Regions from separate parts of the Streptomyces sp. NPDC017056 genome, predicted to be linked through region 1. Evidence: riboswitches for the same ligand, from Rfam matches in the RefSeq annotation. Region 1 holds a riboswitch; each other region holds the start of a gene.
What was found. Region 1 has a riboswitch for cobalamin ahead of ACH4OW_RS36550 (cobalamin biosynthesis protein). Riboswitches for the same ligand answer to the same signal wherever they lie in the genome.
Positions count from the first base shown of each region.

Region 2: another riboswitch for cobalamin. It lies ahead of ACH4OW_RS01755 (HoxN/HupN/NixA family nickel/cobalt transporter); the one in region 1 lies ahead of ACH4OW_RS36550 (cobalamin biosynthesis protein).
Region 3: another riboswitch for cobalamin. It lies ahead of ACH4OW_RS22165 (ribonucleoside-diphosphate reductase subunit alpha); the one in region 1 lies ahead of ACH4OW_RS36550 (cobalamin biosynthesis protein).

Region 1 covers NZ_JBIRPD010000030.1:57,620-67,632, forward strand. The annotation lists gene ACH4OW_RS36540 (inorganic phosphate transporter) at 1-780, shown strand, start outside; gene ACH4OW_RS36545 (hypothetical protein) at 819-1,055, shown strand; cobalamin riboswitch at 1,229-1,379, shown strand; gene ACH4OW_RS36550 (cobalamin biosynthesis protein) at 1,510-2,481, shown strand; gene ACH4OW_RS36555 (cobyric acid synthase) at 2,513-4,132, shown strand; gene ACH4OW_RS36560 (putative cobaltochelatase) at 4,132-6,264, shown strand; gene cobO (cob(I)yrinic acid a,c-diamide adenosyltransferase) at 6,264-6,863, shown strand; gene ACH4OW_RS36570 (cobyrinate a,c-diamide synthase) at 6,919-8,316, shown strand; gene ACH4OW_RS36575 (VOC family protein) at 8,309-8,950, shown strand; gene ACH4OW_RS36580 (ZIP family metal transporter) at 9,001-9,726, opposite strand; gene ACH4OW_RS36585 (cobalamin biosynthesis protein) at 9,819-10,013, shown strand, end outside.
Region 2 covers NZ_JBIRPD010000001.1:372,565-382,577, reverse strand. The annotation lists gene ACH4OW_RS01755 (HoxN/HupN/NixA family nickel/cobalt transporter) at 1-1,009, opposite strand, end outside; cobalamin riboswitch at 1,007-1,220, opposite strand; gene ACH4OW_RS01750 (ABC transporter substrate-binding protein) at 1,388-2,461, shown strand; gene ACH4OW_RS01745 (FecCD family ABC transporter permease) at 2,461-3,591, shown strand; gene ACH4OW_RS01740 (ABC transporter ATP-binding protein) at 3,684-4,502, shown strand; gene ACH4OW_RS01735 (hypothetical protein) at 4,904-5,689, opposite strand; gene ACH4OW_RS01730 (DUF262 domain-containing protein) at 5,862-7,619, shown strand; gene ACH4OW_RS01725 (L-tyrosine/L-tryptophan isonitrile synthase family protein) at 7,569-8,636, opposite strand; gene ACH4OW_RS01720 (cytochrome P450) at 8,633-9,886, opposite strand; gene asnB (asparagine synthase (glutamine-hydrolyzing)) at 9,914-10,013, opposite strand, start outside.
Region 3 covers NZ_JBIRPD010000011.1:271,785-281,797, forward strand. The annotation lists gene def (peptide deformylase) at 1-491, shown strand, start outside; gene ACH4OW_RS22160 (ribonucleotide-diphosphate reductase subunit beta) at 573-1,637, opposite strand; gene ACH4OW_RS22165 (ribonucleoside-diphosphate reductase subunit alpha) at 1,640-4,078, opposite strand; cobalamin riboswitch at 4,238-4,379, opposite strand; gene ACH4OW_RS22170 (TolB family protein) at 4,679-6,025, shown strand; gene ACH4OW_RS22175 (TolB family protein) at 6,075-7,436, shown strand; gene ACH4OW_RS22180 (GNAT family N-acetyltransferase) at 7,476-7,985, opposite strand; gene mctP (monocarboxylate uptake permease MctP) at 8,040-9,674, opposite strand; gene ACH4OW_RS22190 (DUF3311 domain-containing protein) at 9,671-9,946, opposite strand.

The sequences.
Region 1 (10,013 bases):
GCGCACGGCACCAACGACGCGCAGAAGACGATGGGCGTGATCACCCTCGCGCTGATCACCGGCGGCGTGGTCGCCCCGCACGCCGACCCGCCGCTGTGGGTCATCGCCTCGGCCGGTGTGGCCATCGCGCTCGGCACCTACCTCGGCGGCTGGCGCATCATCCGCACGATGGGCAAGGGCATCACCGACATCCAGCCGCCGCAGGGCTTCGCCGCCCAGACCGGCGCGGCCGCCACCATCCTGGCCTCCTCCCACCTCGGCTTCGCGCTCTCCACCACCCAGGTCTGCTCGGGCTCGGTCATGGGCTCCGGCCTGGGCCGCAAGGGCGGCGTGGTGCGCTGGTCCACGGCGGGCCGGATGGTCGTCGCCTGGGGCCTGACGCTGCCGGCCGCCGGCCTGGTCGCGGCGGGCGCCGCGTTCCTGGCGGAGCAGGGCGACTGGGGCATCGCGACCGTGGCGGTCCTCGGGCTCGCCGTGTGCGGCGCGATCTGGGCGGCCTCCCGGCGCAAGCCGGTGGACCACACCAACGTCAACGAGGGCCCGGCCGCGGAGCCGGCGGGCGTCGTCACCGCCGCGCTGCAGGCCGTCGCCCCGCCGCCCGCCGGGCCGGTCGTGTCCGCGCCCGCGATGGCCGTCACCGCGGTCCCCGCGCCCGCGATGGCCGACGCGCCGCTCGCGGACCCGGTCGGCGCCGCGCCGGTGATCGCGGCCCCGGTGGCCGCCCACCCGCACGAGACCCACGCCCAGCGCCGCGCCAAGGCCGGCTCGGCGGCCGGCTGACCCGGCCGCACGGCACCCACCAAGGAACGAGAACGCGAATGAGCATCGACTGGGCAGCTCTGGGCCAGGTCTTCGGCGTCACGCTCGTGGTGACGGTCGGCATCGTCGGCCTGTTCACCCTGGGCATCGTCGGCACGTCCCGCAAGCCGCAGCAGGAGGGCGCGGCGGCGACCGCCGGCGGCTCCGGCGGGGCGGCGCGGGCCGGGGCGTACGCCTGCTTCGCGCTGTGCGCGGCGGCCGTGGCGTACGGCATCTATCTGATCGTCGCCGCCTGACCCGGCAAGCACCGCACTCGGGGCGCCCGGTGCCGCGGCCTTTCCGCCGCGGCGCCGGGCGCCCTTCGCTGTGTCCTGGGACACAGCGTCGCCACCGCCCCGCGCCGCAGGTCAAGCGCGAGTTGACGGGCTCTCGCGGAGCGTGGTGGACTGCCGGAGCCATTCGGCGACAGATGAGGAAGTCCGGTGAGAATCCGGCGCGGTCCCGCCACTGTCACCGGGGAGCGCCCCTCCACCAAGGGCCACGGTCCGCGTCGCAGCCGAGAGGTTCCCGTACGGACTGGAAGGCCGGGGGAAGCGCCGATCCGGGGAGCCAGGAGACTCTTGTCGCCGTACCCGTCGAACCAGGGCGCGGACCCTGAGTGAGGACCTACCGCCATGCCCGGCCGCAGTTCGCGATCTTCTGTGCCTTCCCCCGTACCGTCCCTCCGAGGCGCGACGGCGGTCTGATCCGATGCGTGCCGAACACGCCGGCTACGCGTGCGGCGCGGCCCTCGGCTTCCTCGGCGACCTGGTCGCGGGCGATCCCCGGCGCGGTCACCCGGTGGCCGCCTTCGGGCGGGCCGCGGCCGCCGTGGAACGCCGGCTGTGGCGTGACGACCGCGGGCGCGGGGCCCTGCACACCGCGCTGTGCGCCGGGGGGACCGCCGCGGGCGCCGCGCTCCTCACCCGTGCCGTACGCCGCTCCCCCGCCGCCTCCGTAGCGCTGACCGCCGCCGCCACTTGGTCCGTCCTGGGCGGCACCTCGCTGGGCCGCGAAGCGCGGGCCGTCGGCGGCGCGCTCGCCGTGGGCGACCTCGACGTGGCGCGGGAGCGGCTGCCGCACCTGTGCGGGCGCGACCCGCAGGCCCTGGACGGGCAGCAGATGGCGCGCGCCGTGGTGGAGTCCGTCGCCGAGAACACCTCGGACGCGGTGGTCGGCGCCCTGGTCTGGGGTGCGGTCGCCGGTGTGCCGGGGCTGCTGGCGTTCCGCGCCGTCAACACTTTGGACGCGATGGTGGGGCACAAGTCGCCGCGCTACCACCGCTTCGGCTGGGCCTCGGCCCGGCTCGACGACGTGGCCGGTTTCCCCGGTGCCCGGCTGACCGCCGCGCTGGCGGTCCTCGCGGGACCCGACCGGCGGGGCGCGTGGCGTGCCTGGCGGCAGGACGGCCCGTCGCACCCGAGCCCCAACGCGGGTCCGGTGGAAGCGGCGTTCGCGGGGGCGCTGGGCGTACGGCTGGGGGGCACCCTGGCATACGGCGGCCGGGTCGAGCACCGGCCGGTGATGAACGGCGCCGCCGGGCGCCCCGTAGCGGTACCGGACATCGAGCGGGCCGTCACGCTGTCGCGCCGGGTGAGCGCGCTGGCGCTGGCGGCCACGGTCGCGGGCCGGTGCGCGGTGGGGGCCGTACGGCGGGCCCGTACGGCCGGGAGGGCCAAGTGAGCAGCAACGTGCGGACGGCGAGGAGCGCCACGTGAACGGACCGGGTCAAGCACCGCTCGGCGGCGGGCTGCTGGTGGCGGGCACCACGTCCGACGCGGGCAAGAGCGTGGTCACGGCGGGCATCTGCCGCTGGCTGGCCCGCAAGGGTGTCAAGGTGGCGCCCTTCAAGGCGCAGAACATGTCGCTGAACTCGTTCGTGACGCGCGAGGGCGCGGAGATCGGGCGGGCGCAGGCCATGCAGGCCGCGGCGGCGCGCGTCGAGCCGAGCGCGCTGATGAACCCGGTGTTGTTGAAGCCAGGCAGTGACCGCAGCAGCCAGGTCGTCCTGATGGGCAAGCCGGTGGGCGAACTGAGCGCGCGCGGCTACCACGCCGGGCGTCAGGAGCAGCTGCTCGGCACGGTCACCGACTGCCTCCGGGAACTGCGCCGTACGCACGACGCGGTGATCTGCGAGGGCGCCGGCAGCCCCGCGGAGATCAACCTGCGGCGTACCGACATCGTGAACATGGGCATCGCGCGGGCCGCCCGCATCCCGGTCGTGGTGGTCGGCGACATCGACAGGGGCGGCGTGTTCGCGTCGTTCTTCGGCACCACGGCGCTGCTGTCCCAGGAGGACCAGGCGCTGGTCGCGGGCTACCTGGTCAACAAGTTCCGGGGCGATGTGACGCTGCTGGAACCGGGTCTGGACATGCTGAGAAGCCTGACGGGACGGCCCACCCTCGGGGTGCTGCCGTTCGCGCACGGCCTGGGCATCGACGAGGAGGACGGCCTCCGGGTGTCGCTGCGCGGCGCGGTCCGCGAGAGCGTGGTGGCGCCGCCGCACGGCGCCGACGTGCTGCGGGTCGCCGTCGCCGCCGTACCGCTGATGTCGAACTTCACCGACGTGGACGCGCTCGCCGCCGAACCGGGCGTCGTGGTGCGCTTCGTGGACCGCCCCGAGGAACTGGCCGACGCCGACCTCGTCGTGCTGCCCGGCACCCGCGGCACCGTCCGCGCGCTCCAGTGGCTGCGCGAGCGCGGCATCGCCGACGCGGTGCGGCGGCGCGCGGCCGAAGGGCGCCCGGTGCTCGGCATCTGCGGCGGCTTCCAGATGCTCGGCGAGCGCATCGAGGACGAGGTCGAGTCCAAGGCCGGCACCGTGGACGGGCTGGGCCTGCTGCCCGTACGCGTACGGTTCGCCGCGGACAAGACCCTGGCCAGGCCGTCCGGCGAGGCGCTGGGCGAGCCGGTCGAGGGATACGAGATCCACCACGGCGTGGCCGAGGTCACCGGCGGGCAGCCCTTCCTGGACGGCTGCCGGTCCGGATCGGTCTGGGGCACCCACTGGCACGGCTCCCTGGAGAGCGACGGCTTCCGGCGGGCGTTCCTGCGGCGGGTGGCCGCCGACGCGGGCCGCGCGTTCGTCCCGGCGCCGGACACCAGCTTCGCCGCGCTGCGCGAGGAGCAGCTCGACAAGCTGGGCGACCTGATCGAGGAGCACGCGGACACCGACGCGCTGCTGCGGCTGATCGAGGACGGGGTCCCGGCGGGGCTGCCCTTCGTGCCGCCGGGGGCGCCGCCGATACCGCCACCGCCCCGCACCCCGGCCGCACCCGGCGCGGCCTCCCCCGCACCCGCACACCGCACGTCCCTCGAAGGGGGTACTCCTTAATGGCATCGGTCCCTTACCCGTTCACCGCGGTCGTCGGCATGTCCGACATGCGGTTGAGCCTGCTGCTCAACGCCATCTCGCCGGCCATCGGCGGGGTGCTGGTCCGCGGCGAGAAGGGCACCGCGAAGTCCACGATCGTGCGCGGTCTGACGGCGCTGATGCCGGACGTCCCCGTCGTCACCGGGTGCCGCTTCTCCTGCGACCCGGCCGCGCCGGACCCGGCCTGCCCGGACGGTCCGCACGAGGCGGCCGGCGCGGAGGACCGCCCGGCCCGTATGGTCGAACTCCCCGTCGGCGCCTCCGAGGACCGCCTCGTCGGCGCGCTGGACATCGAGCGGGCCCTGTCGGAGGGCGTGAAAGCCTTCGAGCCCGGCCTGCTGGCGGACGCGCACCGCGGCATCCTGTACGTCGACGAGGTCAACCTCCTGCACGACCACCTCGTGGACCTGCTGCTGGACGCGGCCGCCATGGGCGCCTCGTACGTGGAACGCGAGGGCGTCTCCGTACGGCACGCGGCGCGCTTCCTGCTCGTCGGCACCATGAACCCCGAAGAAGGCGAACTGCGCCCGCAGTTGCTGGACCGCTTCGGCCTGACCGTGGAGGTCGCCGCCTCCCGCGAGCCGGACCAGCGGGTCGAGGTCGTCCGGCGCCGCCTGGCCTACGACGCGGACCCGGCGGGCTTCGCCGCGCGCTGGGCCGCCGAGGAGGGCGGACTGCGTGAGCGGATCGCCGCCGCGCGGGCGCTGCTGCCGGACGTCGTCCTCGGGGACGCGGTGCTGCGGCAGATCGCCGCCGTCTGCGCCGCGTTCGAGGTGGACGGCATGCGCGCCGACATCGTGATGGCGCGCACCGCCTGCGCGCTGGCCGCCTGGGCGGGCCGTACGGACGTCCGCGAGGAGGACGTACGGCAGGCCGCCCTGCTGGCGCTCCCCCACCGGCGCCGCCGCAACCCGTTCGACGCCCCCGGCCTGGACGAGGAGAAACTCGACCGGACGCTGGAGGAGTTCGGCGCGGACGAGGACGACGACCCGGAGCCGGACCCCGACGGCGGTCCGGAGGGCGGTCCCGACGGGCCGGGCGGCGGGCAGCCGCCGCAGGACGGCGACGGCGGCACCGACGGCCCGCAGGGCGAGGACGCCCAGGCACCGCACGACCAGGCACCACACGACCAGCCGCAGCTGCCCGAGCAGCCGCAGGCCCCCGAACAGGACCCGGCCCCCGCCGAGCCGAAGGCACAGTCCGAGGGCACCGGCGAAGGCGCCCCCGGTGACGGCGGCGAGACGGCCGCCGTCGGCGCGGGCGAGCCGTTCCGTACGCGGCGGCTGGACGTGCCGGGACTCGGCGAGGGCGCGGACGGCCGCCGGTCGCGGGCCCGTACGGCGCACGGCCGCACCACCGGCGCCCGGCGCCCGCAGGGCACCCTGACCAAGCTGCACCTGGCCGCGACCGTGCAGGCCGCCGCGCCGCACCAGGTGGCGCGCGGGCGCCGCGGCCCCGGGCTGGTCGTCCGCCGCGACGACCTGCGCGAGGCGGTGCGCGAGGGCCGCGAGGGCAACCTCGTGCTGTTCGTCGTGGACGCGTCCGGCTCGATGGCGGCGCGCAAGCGGATGAGCGCGGTCAAGGGCGCGGTGCTGTCGCTGCTGCTCGACGCGTACCAGCGGCGCGACAAGATCGGCATGATCACTTTCCGCGGCTCCCAGGCCGAGCTGGCGCTGCCGCCCACCTCGTCGGTGGAGGCGGGCGCGGCCCGGCTGGAGTCGCTGCCCACCGGCGGCCGGACACCGCTGTCCGCGGGCCTGCTCAAGGCCCACGAGGTGCTGCGGGTGGAACGGCTGCGGGACGCCTCCCGCCGGCCGCTGCTGGTGGTCGTCACCGACGGGCGCTCCACCGGCGGCCCCGAGCCGCTGGTGCGCACGTCCCGCGCGGCGCGGCTGCTGGGCGCCGAGGGCGTCGCCTCGGTGGTCGTGGACTGCGAGGCGGGGCCGGTACGGCTGGGGCTGGCCGGCGAGCTGGCCCGGGACCTCCAGGGCACCGCCGTCACCCTCGACGAGCTGCGCGCGGACAGCGTCTCCGCGCTCGTCCGCGACGTACGCGGACAGGGCACCAACCACACTCACCGGAGGGCCGCTTAATGCCACAGGGACAGCCGTCCGTCGTACCGGACGACGGGCTCACCACACGCCAGCGGCGCAACCGCCCGCTGGTCTTCGTCCACACCGGACTCGGCAAGGGCAAGTCCACCGCCGCCTTCGGGCTGGCCATGCGAGCCTGGAACCAGGGCTGGCCGGTCGGTGTGTTCCAGTTCGTGAAGTCGGCGAAGTGGAAAGTGGGCGAGGAGCGGGCGCTGCGGGTACTCGGCGACTCCGGCGAGGGCGGCACGGTCGCCTGGCACAAGATGGGCGAGGGCTGGTCGTGGGTCCAGCGCGACTCGCAGTTCAGCAACGAGGAGGCGGCCCGCGAGGGCTGGGAGCAGGTCAAGCGGGACCTGGCCGCCGAGACGTACAAGCTGTACGTGCTCGACGAGTTCGCCTACCCGATGCACTGGGGGTGGGTGGACACCGCCGAGGTCGTCTCCGTCCTGCGCGACCGCCCCGGCACCCAGCACGTCGTCGTCACGGGCCGCAACGCGCCGCACGAGCTGTGCGACTTCGCGGACCTGGTGACCGACATGACCAAGGTCAAGCACCCGATGGACGCGGGCCAGAAGGGCCAGCGGGGCATCGAGTGGTGACGGCGCGGCCGGGCACCACACCACCGAGAACGGCAGGACCAGGAGCAGCGAGACCGTGAGCACCATCCCCCGGCTCGTCATCGCCGCGCCCGCCTCGGGCAGCGGCAAGACGACCGTCGCCACCGGCCTGATGGCGGCCTTCACCGAGGCCGGGCTCACGGTCTCCCCGCACAAGGTGGGCCCCGACTACATCGACCCCGGCTACCACGCCCTGGCGACCGGCCGCCCCGGCCGCAACCTGGACGCGTACCTCTGCGGCACCGACCAGGTCGCGCCGCTGTTCCTGCACGGGGCGGCCAGCGCCGACCTGGCGGTCGTCGAGGGCGTGATGGGGCTGTACGACGGCGCCTCCGGGCTCGGCGAGCTGGCGTCCACCGCGCAGGTCGCCAAACTGCTGCGGGCGCCCGTGGTACTCGTCGTCGACGCCTCGGCGCAGTCCAGGTCGGTGGCGGCGCTGGTGCACGGCTTCGCGTCCTGGGACCCCGAAGTGCGGCTGGCCGGGGTGATCCTGAACAAGGTCGGCTCGGACCGGCACGAGGAGCTGCTGCGCGCGGCGCTGGACGAGTCGGGCGTGCCGGTGCTCGGCGCGCTCCGCCGGGCGCCGCAGATGCAGACGCCGTCGCGGCATCTGGGCCTGGTCCCGGTCGCCGAGCGGCAGGCCGAGGCGCTGGAGTCCGTACGGGCGCAGGCCGCGCAGGTCCGCGAGGGCTGCGACCTCAAGGCGCTGCTGGCGCTGGCGCACAGCGCGCCGGAGCTGCCCGGCACGGCCTGGGACCCGGCGCGGGCCGTCGCGCAGGGGGCCGAGGGCGCGGCGGCGGTGCCCGGCAAGCCCGTGGTGGCCGTCGCGGGCGGCGCCGCCTTCACGTTCTCCTACGCCGAGCACGCCGAGCTGCTGGCGGCCGCCGGCGCCGAGGTGGCCGTCTTCGACCCCCTGCGGGACGAACGGCTGCCGTCCGGCACGCAGGCGCTGGTGATCGGCGGCGGCTTCCCCGAGGTGTACGCGCCCGAGCTGTCGGCGAACGCGCCGCTGCGCCGGGCCGTGGTGGCGCTGGCCGCCTCCGGGGCGCCGCTCGTCGCCGAGTGCGCCGGGCTGCTGTACCTGTCCCGGTCCCTGGACGGCAAGCCGATGTGCGGGGTGCTGCCCGCCGACGCGCGGATGTCGCAGCGGCTCACGCTGGGCTACCGGGAGGCGGTGGCGCTGGAGGACAACGCGCTGGCGGTGGCCGGAACCAGGGTGCGCGGCCACGAGTTCCACCGTACGGTGCTGGAACCGGGCGCGGGCACGTCCCCCGCCTGGGGCATGACCCACCCCGCGCGCCGGGTGGAGGGCCACGTACAAGACGGGGTGCACGCCTCGTACCTGCACGTCCACTGGGCGGCCGAACCGTCGCTGGCCCGCCGCCTGACCCGCAACGCCGCCGCCCGCCCGCCGCTGGAGACCCTCTGTGGCTGACGCCGTCCTGGACCACCTGGTCCTCGCCACGCCCGATTTGGAGCAGACCGCCGCCCAGGTCGCGGCGCTGACCGGCGTCCGCCCCGTGCCGGGCGGCGGCCATCCGGGCCGGGGCACCCGCAACGTGCTGCTGGGGCTCGGGGACGGCGCCTACCTGGAGATCATCGGCCCGGACCCCGGGCAGCCGGCGCCGGAGGCCCCGCGCTGGTTCGGCATCGACGTCCTGACCGGGCCCCGGCTGGCCCACTGGGCGGTCCGGGTACGCGGCATCGCCGGGCACGTCGCGCGGGCCCGCGTGCTGGGCTACGACCCGGGCGAGCCGGTGGCGATGTGCCGCAGGACGCCGGACGGCGGCACGCTCTCCTGGACGCTGACGCCGCCGCGCACCGGCGGCGGGCTGGTGCCGTTCCTGCTGGACTGGGGCGACACCCCGCACCCGGCCGCCGGTGAGCTGCCCGTCGTCCCCCTGCGCTCCTTCACGGGGACGCACCCCGATCCCGCGACGATCCGCGCCGAGCTGGGCGCCCTGGGCGCCACGCTGACCGTCGAGGCGGGGGACGAGCCGGGGCTGACGGCCGTGCTGGACGGGCGCAACGGGCCGGTCTCCGTCGGGGTGGGAGCCGGCGCGCCGTGACTGCCGTGTCCGGTTCCGGGCACGCCCGGCGCACCGGTTCGCGCACCGGTTCAGCCCGCGAGACCGACCACCAGCCAGATGAACGCCACGCCCGCCATCGTGCACAGCAGGGTGGACAGCGCGGGATGGTCGTGATGCGCCTCGGGCAGGATGTCGGAGGTCGCCAGGTAGAGCAGCACGCCGCCGAAGAAGCCCAGGTAAATCCCGAGCCAATGCTCCGGAAGGGTGAACAGCAGCGTGGAGGCGGCACCCGCCAGCGGGGCGAGCGCGTCCGCGCCCAGCATGATCAGCGCCCGGTTGCGGGCGTTCCCGTACAGGCTGGTGATCGTGTACGTGTTGAAGCCGTCCGCGAAGTCGTGGGCGATGACGGCGAGCGCCACCGCCACCGCCATCTCCCGGCCGACCTGGTAGGCCAGGCCGATCGCGAAGCCGTCCATGACGCTGTGCACCACCATCGCGGCGGCCGCCGTCAGGCCGACCTGCGGAACCCGTTCGTCCGGGTCCATGCCGTGCGCCGCCTTGCGGACGGCGAGCAGCCGCTCCACCGCGTGCGCGGCGAGAAACCCCAGAACGAAACAGAGCAGCGCGGCCGGCACGCCGTAAACCTCCTCACCCGCCGCTTCCAGCGCCTCGGGCAGCAGGTCGAGGCCGACGACGCCCAGCATCAGACCACCGGCCAGCCCCAGGACCAGATGCCTGCGGTCGGTGACGCGGTGTGCGACCCAGCCGCCGAACAGGGTCATCAGGAACGCGCCCAGCGCGATGGCCACCGGCACGGTCTCACCCCTTCCCCAAGCATCAGCCGCCCCCCACTCCTGCTTACTGACCGGCCGGGCATCCCGCATGTCCAGGCCCGAGGACCGCGGCGGTGAGTACGGCACAGGTCGTCGTCGGCATCGGTGCGCGCCGGGGCGTCACGGCGGCCGAGATACTGGCGCTCGTCGCGGACAGCCTCGCCTCCGCCAGGCTGGCCCCGTGCGCGGTCACCGCGCTGGCGACCGTGGACACCAAGGCCGCCGAGCCGGGGGTGGCCGAGGCAGCGGCCCGGCTCCGCGTGCCGCTG
Region 2 (10,013 bases), on a different contig from region 1:
GCTTCTCGTGCAGGACGGTGACCAGTTCGATGGTTCCGATGAAGAACGCGACGGCGATCGACAGGCCGGTGATCGTGAGGTTGTAGTAGACCTTGCGCACCGGGTTCGAGAACGCCCACTGGTACGCGAAGTTCATGAACGTACCGTCCAGCGTGTCGAACAGGCTCATCCCCGCCGCGAACAGCAGCGGCAGGACCAGGATCGCGTACCAGGGCAGGCCGGCCGCGGCGCCGCTGCCCGCCATCACCATCAGGGTGACCTCGGTCGCGGTGTCGAAGCCGAGGCCGAAGAGGAAGCCGAGCGGGTACATCTGGCCGGGGCGGGTGATGGACCGGGTGAAGCGGCCCAGGACGCGGTTCATGAAGCCGCGGGAGTCGAGGTGTTCCTCCAGCTCGGCCTCGTCGTAGCGGCCCTGCCGCATGGCGCGGAAGACCCGCCAGATGCCCGCCAGCGCGATGAGGTTGAGCGCGGCGATCAGGTAGAGGAAGGTGCCGGAGACCGTGGTGCCCACGGTGCCGAGGACCTGGTGGGTGCGGGATTCGTCGTCGAGCAGGGTGCCCGCCAGCTGTGCGCCGCCGGCGACCAGCGCGGCCATGGCGACGACCACGCTGGAGTGCCCGAGCGCGAACCAGAACCCCACGGACACCGGGCGTTTGCCGTCGGCCATCAGTTTGCGGGTGGTGTTGTCGATGGCGGCGATGTGGTCGGCGTCGAAGGCGTGCCGCATGCCGAGGGTGTACGCGGTGATGCCGAGGCCGACGCCGAACACCTGCGAACCCACGGTGTAGTGGTTCGGCACGACGAGGAGGAAGAGTACGCCGAAGGCGACGACGTGCAGCGCGGCTATCACCGCCATCAGGCCCGCGGTGCGCACCGTGTCCTGACGCTGCCAGCGGAAACCGGGCAGGGGGGAGGGGGGAGAGGAAGGAGAGGAGGAAGAGGAAGGGGAGGGTAGGGGGGCGGGGGACAGGGGCATTCGGTGGTCACGCTCCAGCACCTCGTGGATCAGTTCGTGAGATGCCGTGGCCGGTCTCCTGGCTTACGGGTGAGCGCGCCCGGCCCGGCCTTCCCGGCCGCGGGCTGCGGACAGTGGCTCCGTACGGGCGCAGGCGCGTACGGAAAGGGGCGGGAACTTCCCGATCACAGTGGCGAGGGCCGCTCCGGCCTGGACCCGAAGGTCGTCACCGGTCTTCCCGAACACCACGGCCCGGACACTCTAACCTCCGGCGGCGCGCGGCCACCGGGCCGATTCCGCGGGAACCGTGGGCGCCGTCCGCTCGACTACCTGGTCCGCGGCTCGCAGTGGCGGGCCGCCGGACAGTCGAGCGGCAGGGAGTACGGGCGTATGCGTCCTCGCAGGAAGCGGACAGCGACGACGACGGTGACGATGGCGGCGGCGCTGGCGGTGGGGGTGGCCGCGCTGGCCACCGGATGCGGTGGTGCCGACGGTGGTACGGGCGGGAGCGCCGCGGGCGCCCGGGACGGCGGCAATGCCGGTTTCCCGGTCGCGGTCACCGATTGCGACGGGCGGGAGACGACGTTTTCCGCTGCGCCGCGGAAAATCGTCACGAGCAATGCGTCGAGCCTGGAGATGCTGCTTCGGCTGGGGGCGGGTGACCGGGTTGTCGGCACGGGATTTCCACCGGGGAAGGGAACGTTGCCGCCGGAACTGGACGCGCAGGCGCAGCGGGTTCCGGTGCTGGGCAAGTCGGTGATTCCGAAGGAGAAGCTGCTCGGGTCCGGGGCCGATCTCTATATCGATACGTTCGCGTCGATGGGGAACATGGGCGGGGCGGCTGCCGCGCCGACCGAGGAGGAGTTCGCCGCGGCGGGCATCAAGCACGTCTATCTGGCCTCGACGGCGTGCGCGCCGCGCAAGAAGGTGCCGCAGCGGGATCTGTCTGCCGTCGAGGGCGACATCCGGCGGCTCGGGCAGGTCACGGGCACTTCGCAGCGTGCGCTGCAACTCGTCGCGGAGATGGAGAAGAAGGTCTCCGGGGTGCGGAAGGCCATTGCGGACGTACCCGCGTCGAAGCGGCCGTCGTATTTCTTCTTCGATTTCGACGCGGGCACGAAGCAGCCGGTGGCCGTCTGCAACCGGCAGGTGGCGCACGCGGTGCTGACCGAAGCCGGGGCGCGCAATGTCTTCGCGGACTGTGCGGGCGACTTCAAGCCGGTGTCGTGGGAGGACGTGGTGGACAAGGACCCGGACTGGATTCAGTTGGGCGTACGGAACCGGGGGAGTGCTGCCGCGAATGAGAAGGCGTTCGACGAGGCGGAGCAGTTTTTGAAGGGGTTCGCGGGGACGGCGGGGCTGCGTGCCGTAAAGGAAGGGAAATTCCTGCGCATCGGCTCCGAGCAGACGACCATCGCGGGGGTCGGGAACGCCGACACGGTGCGGCGGATCGCGGAGACGCTGTACCCGGACCGGCTGGGCGAGGCCGCGGCGGCGGCCCGCTGATGCCCGATACGCCAACCAAGCCCCGTACGCCAACCAAGCCCCGTACGCCCGGTATAGCAACCACGCCCCGTACGCCGCGGGTGCTGCCCGGTACGCCGTGGCTCGCCGTCGCGCTGCTGCTCGCGCTCCTCGTGGCGCTGACCGCCGCCGTCTCCTTCGGCGCCACCGACATCGCTCCTGCGGAGGTGTGGTCGGTGGTGTTCCGGCGGCTGGGCGGGCAGCCGCCGAGGCCGGGCACGAACGACCTGATCGTCTGGCAGCTGCGGGTGCCCAGAGCGCTGCTCGCCGCGCTGGTCGGCGCGGGCCTCGGGCTCGTCGGTACGGCCACTCAGGCGCTGGTGCGCAACCCGCTGGCGGACCCGTACCTCCTGGGCATCTCCAACGGCGCGTCGCTCGGCGCGGTGGCCGCGATCGTCTTGGGTGCGGGCGCCGTGGCCGGTACGGGCGGCGCGTTCGGCCTGGCCGGGGGCTTGGGGCTGTCGCTGGCGGCCTTCGCGGGGGCGCTCGCCTCGTTCGCGCTGGTCTGGACGCTGGCCCGCAGGGGCGGCGGCTTCGCGCCGCTGCGGCTGGTGCTCGCCGGGGTCGGCATCGGGCAGTTCCTGGCCGGGATCACCAGCTATCTCGTACTACAGGCAGGGGACGAACAGCAGACGCGCGGCGTGCTGTTCTGGCTGATGGGCAGCCTCGGCGGCGCGACCTGGAGCACGCTGGTCCTGCCGGCCCTCGCGGTGCCGGCCGGTCTGCTGGTGCTCCAGGCGCGGGCCCGCGCGCTCAACGCGCTGACGATGGGGGACGAGACGGCGGCGAGCGTGGGCGTGGACGTGGTCCGGCTGCGCCGGTTGCTGTTCGTGGTGACCAGCCTGCTCACCGGCGTACTGGTGTCGGTGTCCGGGGCCGTGGCCTTCGTGGGGCTGATGGTGCCGCATCTGTGCCGGCTGCTCGTCGGCGGCGACCACCGCAGGCTGCTGCCGCTGGCGGCGCTGACCGGGGCCCTGCTGCTGGTTGTGGTGGACATCGTGTGCCGAACCGCGATGGCCGACCAGGAACTGCCGGTGGGCGTGGTGACGGCGCTGGTCGGCGCGCCGGTACTGCTGTACGTCCTCGACCGCCGGCTGGGGGCGGGATCGTGAACGCGCAAGCACGGGCGCAAGCCGGTACGGACACGGACGCGGGCACGGACACGGATATGGATATGGCCACGGACACGGGCGCGGACACCGGTATGCGGATCGACATCGAGGACCTGCGGGTGTCCTACGCGGGGCAGTGCGTCGTGGCCGGGGTGCGGCTGATGGCCGCGCCGGGCGAGATCGCGGGCGTGGTCGGCCCGAACGGCAGCGGCAAGTCCACGGTCCTGCGCACCGTGTACCGGCATCTGCGGCCGGACGCGGGCCGGGTGCTGCTGGCCGGCGAGGACGTCGGTGCCATGCCGGCGACGCGGGCCGCGCGGCACATCGCCGCACTTCCCCAGGAACGCGGCGGCGACTTCGAACTCACCGTCCACGAGGTGGTGGCGATGGGCCGCACCCCGTACAAGCGGGCGTTCGCGGGCGACGACGCCGCCGACCGGGAGACGGTGGCCCGCGCCCTGGCCGATGTGGGGCTGGCGGAGTACGGCGGGCGGCGGTTCTCGGCGCTCTCCGGCGGGGAGCGGCAGCGGGCCCTGCTCGCCCGCGCTTTCGCGCAGGTCCCGGACGTGCTCGTACTGGACGAGCCGACGAACCACCTGGACGTACGGCACCAGGTCGAGCTGCTGGGCCTGCTGCGCGACCGGGCCTGTACGACGCTCGTCTCGCTGCACGACCTGAACGCGGCGGCCGCCGTCTGCGACCGGCTGCACGTGCTGCACGAGGGGACGGTGGTGGCGTCCGGCGCCCCGCGAGAGGTCCTGACGCCGGACCTGCTGGCCGAGGTGTTCGGGGTGCGGGCGGCGGTGGTCGACCACCCGCTGACGGGGGACCCGCTGATCGCCGTCGACCAACGCCGGACCGTTGACGCCAGACCGAGGGAGACACCCGCGCCTACTCGCCCCTCAGCGTGACAGGAGTGAGGATGTGCCGTCTACTGGCCGAATCGAGAAACCTACCCAGAATTCTGCGTTCGCCGACCAGTGTGGTGAGAGAAATGAAGCCCATGAGGATCATAGACGCTACGCAAGAGCCTCCGAGGTAGGCGAGTGAGAAAACGATGCTGCGCTCACCGAAAGGTGTGCTTTTATCGGCTTTCGAATGTAATTCTTACCTACCAAAAACCCGTAGGCGCGCCACGCGACTGGTCAGTTGTAGGGCCGAGGCCGGAGCCCTATGCCGTAACTGTTCAGCCAGAGGCCAATAGGGTATCCGGACTCGCCCCGGGGCTATTCTTACGCGAAATATTCGGATTCCACGAAACCTGTGGAGTCGCTCTCCAGGGGCAGATCGGCGGAGCTGCTATATCTGGCCTTTATTCATCGCTGCCAAAATCATTGGCTACGGCGGTGATCTCTTTGACAAGTTCTTCGCCGGCCGTGATCGAGCCCTGCAAGACAGGAGCAGCTTGGTTGAATACTACGCACGCAGCAATGAGCCCCAGCAGCATCTTCTTCCAGCGGCTGGCGTGATTAGGCTGTACGTTGGCTAGCGTCGCACTGGCCTGAGTAAGCGAACCGATCACGGTACTTGCCTCCTCGGCTACCCGTGCGCCACCGAACATAGTTGCGTTCTCGATGAGCCATAGCAAATGACGTACTTGTGATATCAAAGCATCTCGCACTGGCCCGTCAATCTCGGCGTCTGACATTGCAGTCAGAAGGTCGATCCATTCATTGCATCGCATTGCCATCTCATCGAGATCGGCACTCCTGGGCGCGGCGCCCGACCCTATGAGGTTTCCGGAAATCAAGTCTGCTGCAGATTCGAGATGGTCAAGCTTATCTTGCGGGAATAGTGATTGCGGTGTCCGGGTGTGGTCTCCCCAGTTGTGAATGGGTTGCACCACAACGGTCCACCAATCGGCCACATACCGCTCACACCGTAGGCGCGACCTTTCTGGCAGAGAATTCAATTGGCGAATCGTCATCTGAAGCAGCATGACAACTTCCGAGTGGCGTCGTGCGAACTCGGAGCTATCCATGTCGGCATCAAGAACCTTGCACCAAGCGCCACGGAGAGTCTGCTCACCTGAGTCACGAACGCTTTTCAACAAGGTGTGCAAGTGATGTGCTGCCGTGTTCTCATTCGAAATGCCCATGCCCCCACCAATCCTCGTACGTTCCCAACCGACGCTGCTACCTAAAGCTACCAGGCGCTTCCACCGCACTGGTCGTACTCGCCTAAGTCGGGCCTGGGACTCCCCTTGTCCCCACAGCGGCGGGCAGCGGGCGGTAGGATCGCCCCTCCCGGGTCGAGTGGAGGTTCTTCGGATGGCCATCATCAAGCAGGCGCAGCGTCAGACTCTCGGGCAGCTAATTGGCGCGAACAACCCCGTTGTTAGTGTGCCGGATGACAGTCAGCGCCAGTACGCGTGGACGAAAAAAGAGGTCGACGTATTCTGGTCGGACATCGAAAAGTTCAATGAAGCTCGAGAAAGTGGCCGAGAGTCTTCGTCGGAGTACTTCATTGGCCCGGTAGTGACCATTACGGCGGACTCTGTACAAGCGCGCTCCCTCCTTGACGGTCAACAGAGGATCACCACTTCAACTATTCTGATAGCTGCCATCAGGGACGCTCTTTGGGGAATGGCGACGGCAGAGGGAATGTCGAGTGCCAACAATATTCAACGGGACTACATTGCCCGTAAGTCCGGACGCAAAGATCCCATCGAGTATTTTTTGGTGCTGTCTCTGTTTGATCGCGACTTTTTCCGTGATCACATCCAGGATTGGAGTGAAATAACCGGAAAATGTCCACGTATCGAAAACCCTTCGCGCCCCTCTCATCGGCTCATACTCGATGCCTACAACTACTTCCGCGCAAAGATCGGCAATCGACTTGAAGCTTACCCGGATGCGGAAGACCGGTTGGACTACTTGGATTCCTTGCGTGAGTGCTTGATTAACGGACTGGTATTCGTTGAGATCCAGACTCCTTCTTCCAGTGATGCGAATGAAGTTTTTGAGACTATCAATTCGCGCGGGAAAGACTTGTCCACCGTGGATCTCGTTAGAAACTTTCTGATGGAAAAGAGCAGGAGTGGCCTCGAGAAGGACCGGGTGAATGACGCTTGGCGGTCACTTCTTGACGGTTTCATGCGCCGGGAGGAGATTGAGAAGTTCCTGCGCCATTTCTGGGTCTCGAAAAATGGCGATGTCAAGTCTCATAGCCTCTACTCCATCATTCGTAAGGAGCTGAGTGGTAAATTCGATAAACGTCCGCAGGTGTACAGTGTGGGCGCTTTTTCGGCTGAGCTTGAAGGGGCCGCTGGACGGTACGCCGACCTCATTACTAGCAGTACGGGGCACGCCGAGTTCGATGCCTCGCTTGGAGAGGTGAGGTCCATGAGTGCTGATGCCCTATACCCCCTCATGCTATCGGCGTCAGGGGTTGTTAACTACTCGGAGCTTCAGACTCTCCTTGATGCATCCATAAGCTACTACGTCCGCTGGACCGTAGTTGGCCGGCGTGAGTCGACCTTGCTGGAGGAGAACCTCTTCAGTGCAGCCAAAGAAATATCGAATGGAGCTTCTGTAGAGGGCGTGATCCGCCGAATTCTTGGATGGATTCCAGATGATGAAACCTTTGAAGCGGATTTCCGAGAGGCGTCCATACCGAAGCAATCCCAGTCACGATACCTCCTTGCCAAGATCGAGCAGTACCTGCGTGCTGAGGCTGAGGTGCATGAAGAGATAGCGCTTGGCGACGGGAAAGTATTTGTGGAATACGTTTACCCTCAAAAGCCTGCTGAGGGTATGCGTCTGGAAGATCACGAGGCTTGGGTGAGCCGACTTGGGAACCTAACGCTACTCGCAGGGAAAAAGAACTCGAACGTGTCGACGTTGCCCTATTCCGATAAGGGGCATCTCTATTCCAGCTCGGCTTTGCTGGTGTCGTCTCAGACTGAGATTGAAGAACTATGGGACGAAACCAATCAAAAGTGGCGGATCGAGGGAATTGAGGCACGACAGCAGAGGCTAGCGAAGATTGCTCTTAACGTTTGGCCTAGCGGCACCCGATGGCTCTGAAGGGCGAGGAGCGCCAGGAGAGAAGCAGTGGGAGGACGGCCGTCCGGTCTCGTATTCGTAGTGGCTTGGGCGGCCGTCTTGGTGGGTGAGTTGGCCCTGCTTCGCCGCGTCGGCCGCGCGCATCAGCCGTACGCTGCCGTCCGGCCGGCGCAGCACGCACGCGTGCCATGGCGTCATCCAGGCGTCGGGCGCGTCGAGCAGCCGGATGCCGAACTTCTCGGCGCCGCGCGGCTGCGGGTGGATGGACAGCCGTACGGCGCCGGGGTGGTGGTCGGCGATGAGCGCGCCCCAGGCGCGGCTGCGCTGGATGACGCCGTAGGCGCGGGTGCGGCAGGCGCGTTGCAGGGCGGAGCGGGTGCCTTCGAAGCCGGTGGCGTCCTCGAACAGGAAGCGGGTGATGCCGCGGTAGAGGCGCAGCGTCTCGCCGTCGCCGGTGGCCGCGCCGCGGGTTTCGGCGCGCAGGGAGTCGAGGGAGGGGGCGTACCGGGCGTGCACCTGTGCGCGTTTGGCGTCGCAGGGCAGGTTTCCGTAGACGTCGCGCAGGTCGAAGGTGGTGAGGTGGGACAGTCCGGCCGTACGGATCATGGCGCGCAGGGCGTCGTTGTACGCGTCGACGTCCGGGTCGGTGACGCCGATCAGGTCGCTGAAGAGGTGCCCGTCGGAGCAGATGACGAGCCGTGCGCCCGGCGCGTACAGCTCCCCGATCCGGGCGCAGAGCCGGTCGAGGAAGCGCAGGGCGAGGCGTTCGCCCTCGTCGGGGAGGCGGCCGAGGACCTTGGCCGGGTTGGGGGACTTGCAGGGGAAGCCGGGGAGGGTGAGGAGGATGGGGCGCCGGGCGGCGACCAGGGTTTCCAACTGGGCCAGTTGGGAGGGGAAGTCGGCGGTGGTGGCGTAGCCCGTCGTCTCCAGGGTGCGGCGGTGCGGGAGGAGGGTGGCGAGGATGGCGGTGGCGGTGGCGGTGGCCGTGATCGCGGTCGCGGGTGTGGTTGTGGTTGTGGTTGTGGCCGTGCTGGTCATCGGGCTTCTCCGTGCGGGCCGTACGTGATCGGAAGCGCGCTGACGCCCCGTGCGAGCACCGCCGGTATCCAGTCCAGGTCGCTGTCCGGTACGGCCAGGCGCAGGTCCGGCAGGCGGCGGAGCAGCGTCTCCAAAGCGATGTGCAGTTCGGCGCGGGCCAGCGCGGCGCCGGGGCAGAAGTGGCTGCCGTGACCGAAGGCCAGGTGGGGGTTGGGGGTGCGGCCGAGGTCCAGGGTGTCGGGCGCGGGGAAGCGGGCGGGGTCGCGGTTGGCCGCGCACAGCGAGACGATCACGGAGTCGCCCGCCGGGACCCGGGTGCCGTGCAGCTCGGCGTCCTCGGCCAGGAAGCGCCAGGTCGTCAGCTCGAAGGCGCTGTCGTAGCGGAGCAGTTCCTCGACGGCGCGGGGGAGCAGCGCGGGGGCGTCGCGGAGCGCCGCGAGGTGGTGCGGGTGGCGGAGCAGGGCGGTCAGCGCCGTGGTGATCTGGTTGGTGACGGGTTCCTGGCCCGCGACGAGCAGCTGGAAGATCATGGAGTCCAGTTCGGCGCCGCTCAGGGCGCCCTCGTCGCGGGCGGCGACCAGCCGGGAGAGCAGGTCCGTGCCGCCGCCTTCCTGTCTTTTGTGGCGGACGAGATCGGCGATGTAGCCCTGGAGGCCGCGGAGTCTGGCCTCGTACGCGGGGCGGCCTGGGTCGTCCGGGCCGACGGGCTGGACGACCTTGCCCCAGTCCCGGTCGAACCGCTCGGTGAACTCCGCCGGCAGGCCGACGACCTCGGCGAGTACGAGGAAGGGGAAGCGGGCGGCGAACGTCTCGACCAGGTCGGCGGACGCCCGGTGCCCGGGGGCCGCGGGCGGCAGTGCGTCCAGCAGCGCGTCCGCCAGGCGTTCGAAGCGCGGCCGGAGTTCCGCGACCCGCCGGGGCGTGAACGCGTCGGTGATCAGCCGGCGCATGTCGGTGTGCCGCGGCGGGTCCTGGTGCAGCAGGTGGACCTGGAGTTGCGAGTGCTGCGGCTCGGGCATGATCGAGGCGCGGGCGCGCCAGGCCGCGTTGCCCCGGGAGTGGTGTTTGCCCAGGCGGGGGTCGTTCAGCGTCTGGTGCGCTGCCTCGTAGCCGGTGACGAGCCAGGCGCACACCCCGCTCGGGAACCGGACCCGGTGGACGGGCCCGCGTGCGCGCAGCTCGGTGTAGAGGGGGTAGGGGTCACGCTTGTAGTCGGCTCCGTGGAGGGGGAGCGGTTCGGGGAGGTGCACGGGTGGGTTCTCCTGGAGGCGAGACGGTCAGAAGGCGAGTTCGGGGCGGTGGTGGTCCAGCCACAGCGACAGGTCGACGACGCGTTCCAGGCGCAGGCGGTGGCCCCACTGGAGGTGTTCGGGCGGG
Region 3 (10,013 bases), on a different contig from region 1:
AGGAGTGCAAGGACGTCACCGAGTTCGACGAGAAGCTGGCCCAGCTCGTCGACGACATGTTCGCCAGCCAGCGCACGGCCGAGGGTGTCGGCCTGGCCGCCAACCAGATCGGCGTGGACCTGAAGGTCTTCGTCTACGACTGCATGGACGACGAGGGCGTCCGGCACGTCGGCGCGGTCTGCAACCCGGTCCTGGACGAGGTGCCGGTCGAGCGCCGGGTGCTGGACGACTCCAACGAGGGCTGTCTGTCGGTGCCCGGTGCCTACGCCGAGCTGGCCCGCCCCGACTACGCCGTCGTCCGCGGCCGGGACATCGAGGGTAACCCGGTCGCCATCGAGGGCACCGGCTACTTCGCGCGCTGCCTCCAGCACGAGACCGACCACCTGTACGGCTACCTGTACATCGACCGGCTCTCCAAGCGCGACCGCAAGGACGCGCTCAAGCAGATGTCCGAGCGCGAGCCGCGCTACCCCGTCGTCGCCAACGACTGACGGCGCGGAGACGTACGCCGAAGGCGGGCCCCGGAGATGTCCGGGGCCCGCCTTCGTGTGCCGTGCGGAGCGGCGGCCTTCTCAGAACTCGTCGTCGAAGGAGACCGAGCCCTCGACGGCGACCTGGTAGGCCGAGGCGCGCCGCTCGAAGAAGTTGGTCAGCTCCTGGACGTTCTGCAGCTCCATGAAGGAGAACGGGTTCTCCGAGCCGTACACCGGCGCGAAGCCGAGGCGCTGCAGGCGCTGGTCGGCGACGCACTGGAGGTACTCGCGCATCGACTCGGTGTTCATGCCCGGCAGCCCGTCACCGCACAGGTCCCGGCCGAACTGGAGCTCCGCCTCGACGGCCTCCTTGAGCATGTCGGTGACCTGGCCCTCCAGCTCGTCGTCGAAGAGCTCGGGCTCCTCCGCGCGCACCGTGTCCACGACCGAGAACGCGAACTCCATGTGCATGGTCTCGTCGCGGAACACCCAGTTGGTGCCGGTCGCCAGGCCGTGCAGCAGGCCGCGCGAGCGGAACCAGTACACGTACGCGAAGGCGCCGTAGAAGAAGAGGCCCTCGATGCAGGCCGCGAAGCAGATCAGGTTCAGCAGGAAGCGGCGGCGGTCGGCCTTCGACTCCAGGCGGTCGATGGACTCGACCGAGTCCATCCACTTGAAGCAGAACTCGGCCTTCTCGCGGATGGAGGGGATGTTCTCCACCGCGGCGAACGCGGCCGCGCGGTCGTCCGGGTCGGGCAGGTAGGTGTCCAGCAGCGTCAGGTAGAACTGGACGTGCACGGCCTCCTCGAAGAGCTGCCGGCTCAGGTAGAGCCGCGCCTCGGGGGAGTTGATGTGCTTGTAGAGCGTCAGCACGAGGTTGTTCGCCACGATCGAGTCGCCGGTCGCGAAGAACGCGACGAGCCGGCCGATCATGTGCTGCTCGCCGGGCGACAGCTTGGCGAGGTCGGCCACGTCGGAGTGGAGGTCGACCTCCTCCACGGTCCAGGTGTTCTTGATCGCGTCGCGGTAGCGGTCGTAGAAGTCCGGGTAGCGCATCGGGCGCAGGGTCAGCTCGAAGCCCGGGTCGAGCAGGTTCTTGCTGCCGGTGGTGGCGGTGTGCGAGGCGGCCGCGGTCGTCTCGTTCTTTTCAGGTGCGGTGGTCATGGTTACTGGCACGCCTCGCAGGACTCGGGGTTTTCCAGGGAACAGGCGACGGCCTCGGGATCGGCCGCCTGAGCGGGTACGGGAGCGGTCTGCGCGCCCCCGCCCGTGCCGCGCGCGGACTGGGCGATACGGGTCGCCGGACGCGAGCGGAGGTAGTAGGTGGTCTTGATGCCGCGCTTCCAGGCGTACGCGTACATCGAGCTGAGCTTGCCGATGGTCGGCGAGGCCATGAACAGGTTCAGCGACTGGCTCTGGTCGAGGTAGGGCGTACGGGCCGCCGCCATGTCGATCAGCGCGCGCTGCGGGATCTCCCAGGCCGTGCGGTACAGCTCGCGGGTCTCGGCGGGAATCCAGTCCAGCTCCTGCACCGAGCCGTTGGCCTCGCGCAGCGCGTCACGGGTCCGGGCGTCCCACAGGCCCAGCGCCTTCAACTCCTCGATCAGGTACGCGTTGACCTGGAGGAACTCGCCCGACAGCGTCTCGCGCTTGAACAGGTTGGAGACCTGCGGCTCGATGCACTCGTAGACGCCCGCGATGGAGGCGATGGTGGCGGTCGGCGCGATGGCCAGCAGCAGCGAGTTGCGCATGCCGGTCGCCGCGATACGGGTGCGCAGCGCCGCCCACCGGTCCGCCCAGCGCGGCTCGGCGTTCGGGTAGTGGTCGGGGTGCAGCACGCCGCGGGCCGTGCGGGTCGCGGACCAGGCCGGGTGCGGGCCGTGCCGCTCGGCGAGGTCGGCGGACGCCTCGTACGCCGCGAGCATGATCCGCTCCGAGATGCGGGTGGACAGCTCCTGGGCCTCGGGCGAGTCGAAGTGCAGCCGCAGCCGGAAGAAGACGTCCTGGAGGCCCATCAGGCCCAGGCCCACAGGCCGCCAGCGGGAGTTGGAGGCGCCGGCCTGCTCGGTCGGGTAGAAGTTGATGTCCACGACGCGGTCGAGGAAGGTGACCGCCGTGCGGACGGTGGCGTCCAGCTTCTCCCAGTCCATCTCGCCGTTGTCACCCAGGTGGGCGGCGAGGTTGACCGAGCCGAGGTTGCAGACGGCGGTCTCGCCGTCGTCCGTGACCTCCAGGATCTCGGTGCACAGGTTGGAGGAGTGCACGACCTTGCCGGGCTCGGCGGTCTGGTTGGCGGTGCGGTTGGCGGCGTCCTTGAAGGTCATCCAGCCGTTGCCGGTCTGCGCGAGGGTGCGCATCATCCGCGAGTACAGGACCCGGGCCGGGACCTGCTTGACGGCGCGGCCCTCGGCCTCCGCCTTGCGGTACGCGGCGTCGAACTCGTCGCCGTACAGGTCCACCAGCTCGGGCGCGTCGCTGGGGGAGAACAGCGACCAGTCGGCGTCGGCCTCGACGCGGCGCATGAACTCGTCGGGGATCCAGTGCGCGATGTTGAGGTTGTGGGTGCGCCGGGCCTCCTCGCCCGTGTTGTCGCGCAGCTCCAGGAACTCCTCCAGGTCCGCGTGCCAGGTCTCCAGGTAGACGCAGGCGGCGCCCTTGCGCCGGCCGCCCTGGTTCACGGCCGCGACCGAGGCGTCCAGAGTGCGCAGGAACGGCACGATGCCGTTGGAGTGGCCGTTGGTGCCGCGGATCAGCGAGCCGCGGGCGCGGACCCGGGAGTACGACAGGCCGATGCCGCCGGCGTGCTTCGACAGGCGCGCCACCTGGTGGTAGCGGTCGTAGATCGAGTCCAGCTCGTCCAGGGGGGAGTCCAGCAGGTAGCAGGAGGACATCTGCGGGTGCCGGGTGCCGGAGTTGAACAGCGTGGGCGAGGAGGGCAGGTACGACAGGGTGCTGGTCAGGCGGTACAGCTCGGCGACGTCGGCGAGCGCCCGCTCGCTGTGGTCCTCGGCCAGGCCGCAGGCCACCCGCAGCAGGAAGTGCTGCGGGGTCTCGATCACCTGGCGGGAGATCGGGTGGCGCAGCAGGTAGCGGGAGTGCAGGGTGCGCAGGCCGAAGTAGCCGAACCGGTCGTCGGCGCCGTCCGCCAGGGCGCGGTCGACCAGTGCGTCCAGGCGGTCGGCGTGGGTGCGCACGAACTCGGCCGTGGAGTCGGCGATCAGGCCCTCGCGGTGGCCTGTGGCGACGGAGGCGGAGAAGGCGACCGCCCCCTCCGCGGCCGCCTCCTCCGCGATGGCGCGGGTCAGCAGGCGCGCGGCGAGCTTGGAGTACTGCGGCTCGTCGCCGATCAGGCCCGCCGCGGCCTCCATGGCCAGGGAGCGCAGTTCGGCCTCGTCCGAGCCGGGGTGGCGGCCGCGCAGCGCGGCGGCGGCGATCTTGCCCGGGTCGGTGGCGGCCAGGTCGGCGGTGAGGTCGGTCAGCGTGCGCAGCAGGGCGGCGCCGGGGCCGTCCTCGGCCCGGCCGTCGGCACCCTGCCGGGGCTGCGTGTCCTTCGCGGGCTGCACGACCTGCTCGGCTGCTGCGGGCTCCGTTGGCGCGATGGTCACGTGCTGCTCTCCCTCACTCGGCGGGGGCCTGGGGAGGAGCGCGACGGCCGCGTGCGGGCGTGCGGCACCCCCGGCACGGCAAGGGGCGCGCGGGCACACCGCGCAGCGTCCACCGGTCCAACCCGCGAGACCCGGACGTATCGACGACCGCGCCGGTCCTGGCGCGGGCGTGCTGTGGGCAGGTCTTCGGACTCACGGGTGCGGATTTACGCACTTCGTACACCGTTGCGGGACAGTTCCGGATTCGCACCGGATTCCCCTGCGACGACAGCGAGCACGAGCATACATCTTGTGCCGCCTCGTGCACCCACCCCCATATCTTGTGTCGCGTTGCGACGGGGTTGTCCGAAGCCGTGGTATTCGGGGGCCGTCCCGAGGCCATTCTCCGGGCCCAGCAAGGCGCCCCGCGGTCCGCTCCGGGGCCGCTTCCGGCCTGCCGTGGGGCGGTTCGCGGGCCGCCTGGACGGGGGCTGATGCAGGGGGCGTATTGGTGGCGCGGAACATCCCTGATGCGTTGACCGGGACCCCTGAAGCGTATTGGCTCCTTGTCTGCTCTGTCGCCCGATGGGGCGGGTGGGGGACAAGTGTGAGGGGGGAGACATGCGAAGAACCGGTGCGGCGCGTGGCGCGGTCCGGGTTGCGGGTCTGATGGCGGGGGTCTGCGTCGTGGCGGGCGCGCTGCCTGCCACGGCCGTCGCGGAGACGGCGGCGGCCCCGGCCACCGAGCGGGTCAGCGTCGCCGCGGACGGAACGCAGGGAAACGGTTTTTCGGGCGATCCGAGGCTCAGCGCGAACGGGCGGTTCGTGGCATTCTCCTCGGACGCCACCAATCTGGGACCCATCGACGCCAACGGCCAACAGGACGTCTACGTCAAGGATTTACGGACGGGAAAGGTCGACCTGGTCAGTGTCGCCAGTGACGGCACCCGCGGCGACGCCCTCTCCGGCTCGCCCGAGATCAGCGCCGACGGGCGGTATGTGGCCTTCTACTCCAGCGCGACGAACCTGGTCCCCGGCGACACCAACGGCGAGGGCGACGTCTCCGTCCACGACCGCCGCACCGGGCGCACCGTGAGCCCCACCGCGGGCGCCGGGACATCCCCGTACGGATACGGGGTCCAGAACTTCGCCCTCAGCGGCGACGGCCACCGCCTCGCCTTCGGCTCCCACCGCCCGGACCTGGTGCCCGACGACACCAACGAGCGCCTGGACGTCTTCGTCCACGATGTGCAGAAGGGAACGACGAAACGGGTCAGCGTGGCGAGCGACGGCAGCCAGGCCGACGGCCCGTCCGCCTTCCCGTCGATCAGCGCCGACGGCCGCCGGGTGGCGTTCACCTCGAAGGCGACCAATCTCACCCCCGCCCGGCCCGGCTTCCGCCGCCCGCCGCCGCAGGACCCCATGTACGTCCACGACCTGGCCACCGGGCGGACCAGGGCGGCGAGCCTGAGCACCACGGACGCCGTGGTCGGCGTGTCACCGTTCCCCCGGCTCAGCCCCGACGGCCGGTACGCGGTCTTCGCCGCCGTGGCCGACGACGTGGTGCCGGACGACACCAACGGCACGTACGACCTCTTCGCCCGCGACCTGGAACAGGGCACCACCCGGCTGCTGTCCCGCGCCCACGACGGCGCCCAGGGCAACGGCTGGTCCTCCGAAGGGCGGCTCAGCGCCGACAACCGGCGGCTCTTCTTCACCTCAGCGGCCGCCAACCTGGTGCCCGGTGACACCAACGGGCAGGTGGACGGCTTCGTCCGCGACCTGCGCAGCGGACGGGTCGAGCGGGTCAACGTCGGCGTGGACGGCGCCCAGTCGGCGTCCTGGACGAACATCGCCGTACCCGACGCCACCGGACGGCTGGCGGCCTTCGACTCGCGCGACGACGGGCTGGTGCCCGGCGACACGAACGGGACGGGCGACGTGTTCGTCCGGCGGCTGGAGCACTGACGTACCGCGCGCTGACGCGGCGGCGTACCCACGAGGAGGGGAACCCACCATGAGGACCACCCGCACCACCGCCCGGAGAATCGCCACCGTGACGGGCGTGTGCGCGCTCGCCGCGCTGCTGCCCGCGACGACGGCCGGCGCCCGGACCCCGCCGCCGTCCGGCACCGAGCGGGTCAGCGTCACCGCCGAAGGGGCGCAGGCCAACGACGGCTCGTCCGGCCCGGCGATCAGTGCCGACGGGCGGTACGTCGCCTTCGCCTCCGACGCGAGCGACCTGGTGCCCGGCGACACCAACGGGAGGTCGGACGTCTTCGTGAAGGACCTGCGCACGGGCGCCGTCCAGCGCGTCAACGTGGCGAGCGACGGCGCCCAGGCCGACTCCTGGTCGTCCACCCCGTCCATCAGCGCCGACGGGCGGTACGTCGCCTTCGCCTCCGACGCGGCCAACCTCGTGCCGGGCGACACCAACGCCGACACCGACATCTTCGTCCACGACCGCAGGACCGGGCGGACCGAGAGCGTCACCCTCGACGGGCGGCCCCCGCAGGGCAAGCAGGGCGCCCAGATGCCGATGATCAGCGCCAACGGCCGGTACGTGGCATTCGCCTCCAGCCGGGAGGACCTGGTGCCCGGCGACACCAACGGCGCCCAGGACATCTTCGTACGCGACCGCAAGACCGGCACCGTGACCCGGGTGAGTGTCTCCGTCACCGGCGGCGAGCAGGCCGCAGGCCCCTCCGCCAGTCCGGTGATCAGCTACGACGGCCGCAAGGTCGGCTTCATCTCCAAAGCGTCCAACATGCCCCCGAAGCCGGCCCGGGCCGCCCGCCAGGAGGCCGGCCCGCGCAGACCGCACAGCTACCCGTTCTTCCTGCACGACCTGGACACCGGCCGCACGAGCGTGGCGAGCCTCAGCTCGGCCGGTGAGCCGGTGGGCGCCTGGAACGCCTCGCTCAGCCCCGACGGCCGCTACGCGGTCTTCTCCAGCCAGTACGGTGAAGTGGTGCCCGGCCACCCGACGGGTCGCCCGGACCTGTTCGTCCGCGACCTCGTCAAGGGCACCACGGAGCAGATGAGCCTCACCCCCGACGGCAAGCAGCCGCAGTCCGGCTCCTCCGGCCAGGGCGTGCTGTCCGCCGACAACCGCCGCCTGTACTTCCAGTCCTCGTCCCCCGACCTGGTGCCCGGCGACACCAACGGCGCCCAGGACATCTTCGTCCGCGATCTGCGGGCCGGCACCGTCGAGCGGGTCAGCGTCGCCACCGACGGCACCCAGGCCCAGGGCTATTCCTCGAACGCCTCCACCGACGCCACGGGCCGCCTCGTCGCCTTCGACTCCAACGCGGCGAACCTGGTCCCGGGCGACACGAACGGGGCCTCGGACGTGTTCGTACGGCGGGTGGGGCCGTAAGACCGGCGAGTCAGACCCGGCACCGGTCGTGCTGAGCCGCTAGGTCGCGTCGCCCAGCCCGCAGGCGAATGCCCACAGCCTGATGCCCGGTATCGGCTCCCAGTCCCGCTCGGGTATGCGCGTGAACCCGATGCGCTCGTACACGCGATGGGCCTTGTCGATGTGGGGCATCGCGGAGAGCACCATGCGGGACAGGCCGAGGGAGCGGGCGCGGTCCATGCAGGCGCGCACCAGCGTCTCGCCGATGCCGCGCCCGCGCCCGCCGGGGGCGACGGCCAGCATCCGGAACTCGCCCTCGCCGGGACCGGCTATCTCGGCGTACGGGCTGCCGGGGGCGGCGAAGGTCACCACCCCCAGCACCGCGCCGTCGGCGTCGATCGCCGTCAGCACCTCGGCGTGCTCGGCCCGGTGCGCGACATCGCGCAGCTTGCCCGCATACGGGTCGTCGGCCCCGAACGCCAGCAGTCCGTCCGCCGCGTAGGCCGCCACGAGGAGTTCACCGATCGCGTCGAACTCCGCCGGCCGTGCGGCCCTGATCATGATGTCCATGAGGCAAGTGTGCACCGGGGGTGTGACAACGCCCCCGGCACCGCACCCGGTCCCTCAGTGCCCCGCCGGCACTCCCGCCGTGGCCGGGGGCAGTTCGACCTGGACGCCCTTGTCGCCCGCGTCCGCCGTGTAGTCCTCGGGGGACGTCTCGTCGACGCCGTCCGGGGCCTGCACGGCGCGCAGCACGACGGTCAGCACGACCGTCACGAGGACGTTGAGGACGAACGCGGTCAGGCCGATGTAGCCGATCTCGCCGATGCCGGGGATCTCCGCGCTGGAGCCGCCGAAGTGCTTCTGCGTGGGGCTGGCCACCCCGTACGCCGCGAGGGTGCCGTAGAGCATGCCGGCCGCCCAGCCCGCCAGCAGCGCCCACCGGTGGAACCAGTTGGTGAACAGGCCGCCCACCAGGGCCGGCATGGTCTGGAGGATCCAGATGCCGCCCAGCAGCTGGAAGTTGATGGCGACGGTCTTGTCCATGGTCAGGACGAAGACCAGCGCGCCCACCTTCACCAGCAGCGACACCAGCTTGGCGACCTTGTGCTCCTGCGCGGGTGTGGCGCCGGGCTTGAGGAAGTCCTTGTAGATGTTGCGGGTGAAGAGGTTCGCCGCGGCGATGGACATGATCGCCGCCGGCACCAGCGCGCCGATGCCGATCGCGGCGAACGCCACGCCGGTGAACCAGTCGGGGAACATGTTCTCGAACAGCTGCGGAATGGCCAGCTGACCGTTCTGGACCTTGATCCCGGCCGCCACCGCCATGAAGCCGAGCAGCGCGAGCAGCCCCAGCATCAGCGAGTACAGCGGCAGGATGGTGGTGTTGCGGCGGATCACGTTGCGGTTGCGGGAGGACAGCGTCGCCGTGATCGAGTGCGGGTACATGAACAGCGCGAGCGCGGAACCGAGGGCCAGCGTCGCGTACGCCCACTGCGCGTTCGGCCCGCTGGCCAGTTCGCCGCGCGGTTTGCCGGTCGCCGGGTTCTTCTGCGCGAAGGTGTCCTTGGCGACCGCGAAGATGTGGTCGAAGCCGCCCAGCTTGATCGGGATGTAGACGATCGCGACGGCGATGACCAGGTAGATCAGGCCGTCCTTGACGAACGCGATCAGGGCGGGCGCCCGCAGCCCGGACGAGTACGTGTACGCCGCCAGCACGCCGAAGGCGATCAGCAGCGGCAGGTCCTTGACGAACCAGTGGGTGTTCTCGCCGCCGCCGACGCCCATCACGTCCAGCACGGCCTGGATGCCGACGAGTTGCAGCGCGATGTACGGCATCGTGGCGAGGATGCCGGTGAGCGCCACGGCCAGCGACAGGCTCTTGGAGCCGAATCGGCCGCGCACGAAGTCGGAGGTGGTGACGTAGCCGTGCTTGTGCGAGACCGACCACAGGCGCGGCAGGAAGGTGAAGATCAGCGGGTAGACGAGGATCGTGTACGGCACGGCGAAGAACCCGGCCGCGCCCGCCGCGTAGATCGCCGCGGGCACGGCGACGAAGGTGTACGCGGTGTAGAGGTCGCCGCCGAGCAGGAACCAGGTCACCCAGGTGCCGAAGCTGCGGCCGCCCAGGCCCCATTCGTCGAGGTTGTCGGACTGCTCGGCCTTGCGCCAGCGCGCCGCCAGGAAGCCCATGACCGTGACGGCCACGAAGAAGAAGATGAAGACGGCGAGCGCGACGCCGTTCACGCCGTCCTTCACCGGGACGCACCCCCCTTGCGGAGGCGCTGCTCACGCTGGACCAGCTTGTAGGCGGTCATGGTGAGCGCGGTCGAGATCAGCACCCAGAGCATCTGGTACCAGTAGAAGAACGGGACGCCGGCGAGCGTCGGCTCGACCTTCGCGTACGAGCTCACCCACAGCATCGCCACGAAGGGCGCGACCAGGCACAGCCCGGCGACCACGCGGGTGGGCGTGACGACCGGGGCGGCTCTGCCCGCTGGTGTTCCGGCTGATTCGGACGGCTCTGGCATGGCCGTGGCTCCGTTCCCTGGCGGTCCCTTGGTGATCACGGGTGTAATGGGCAGGAAATCTAAGCCA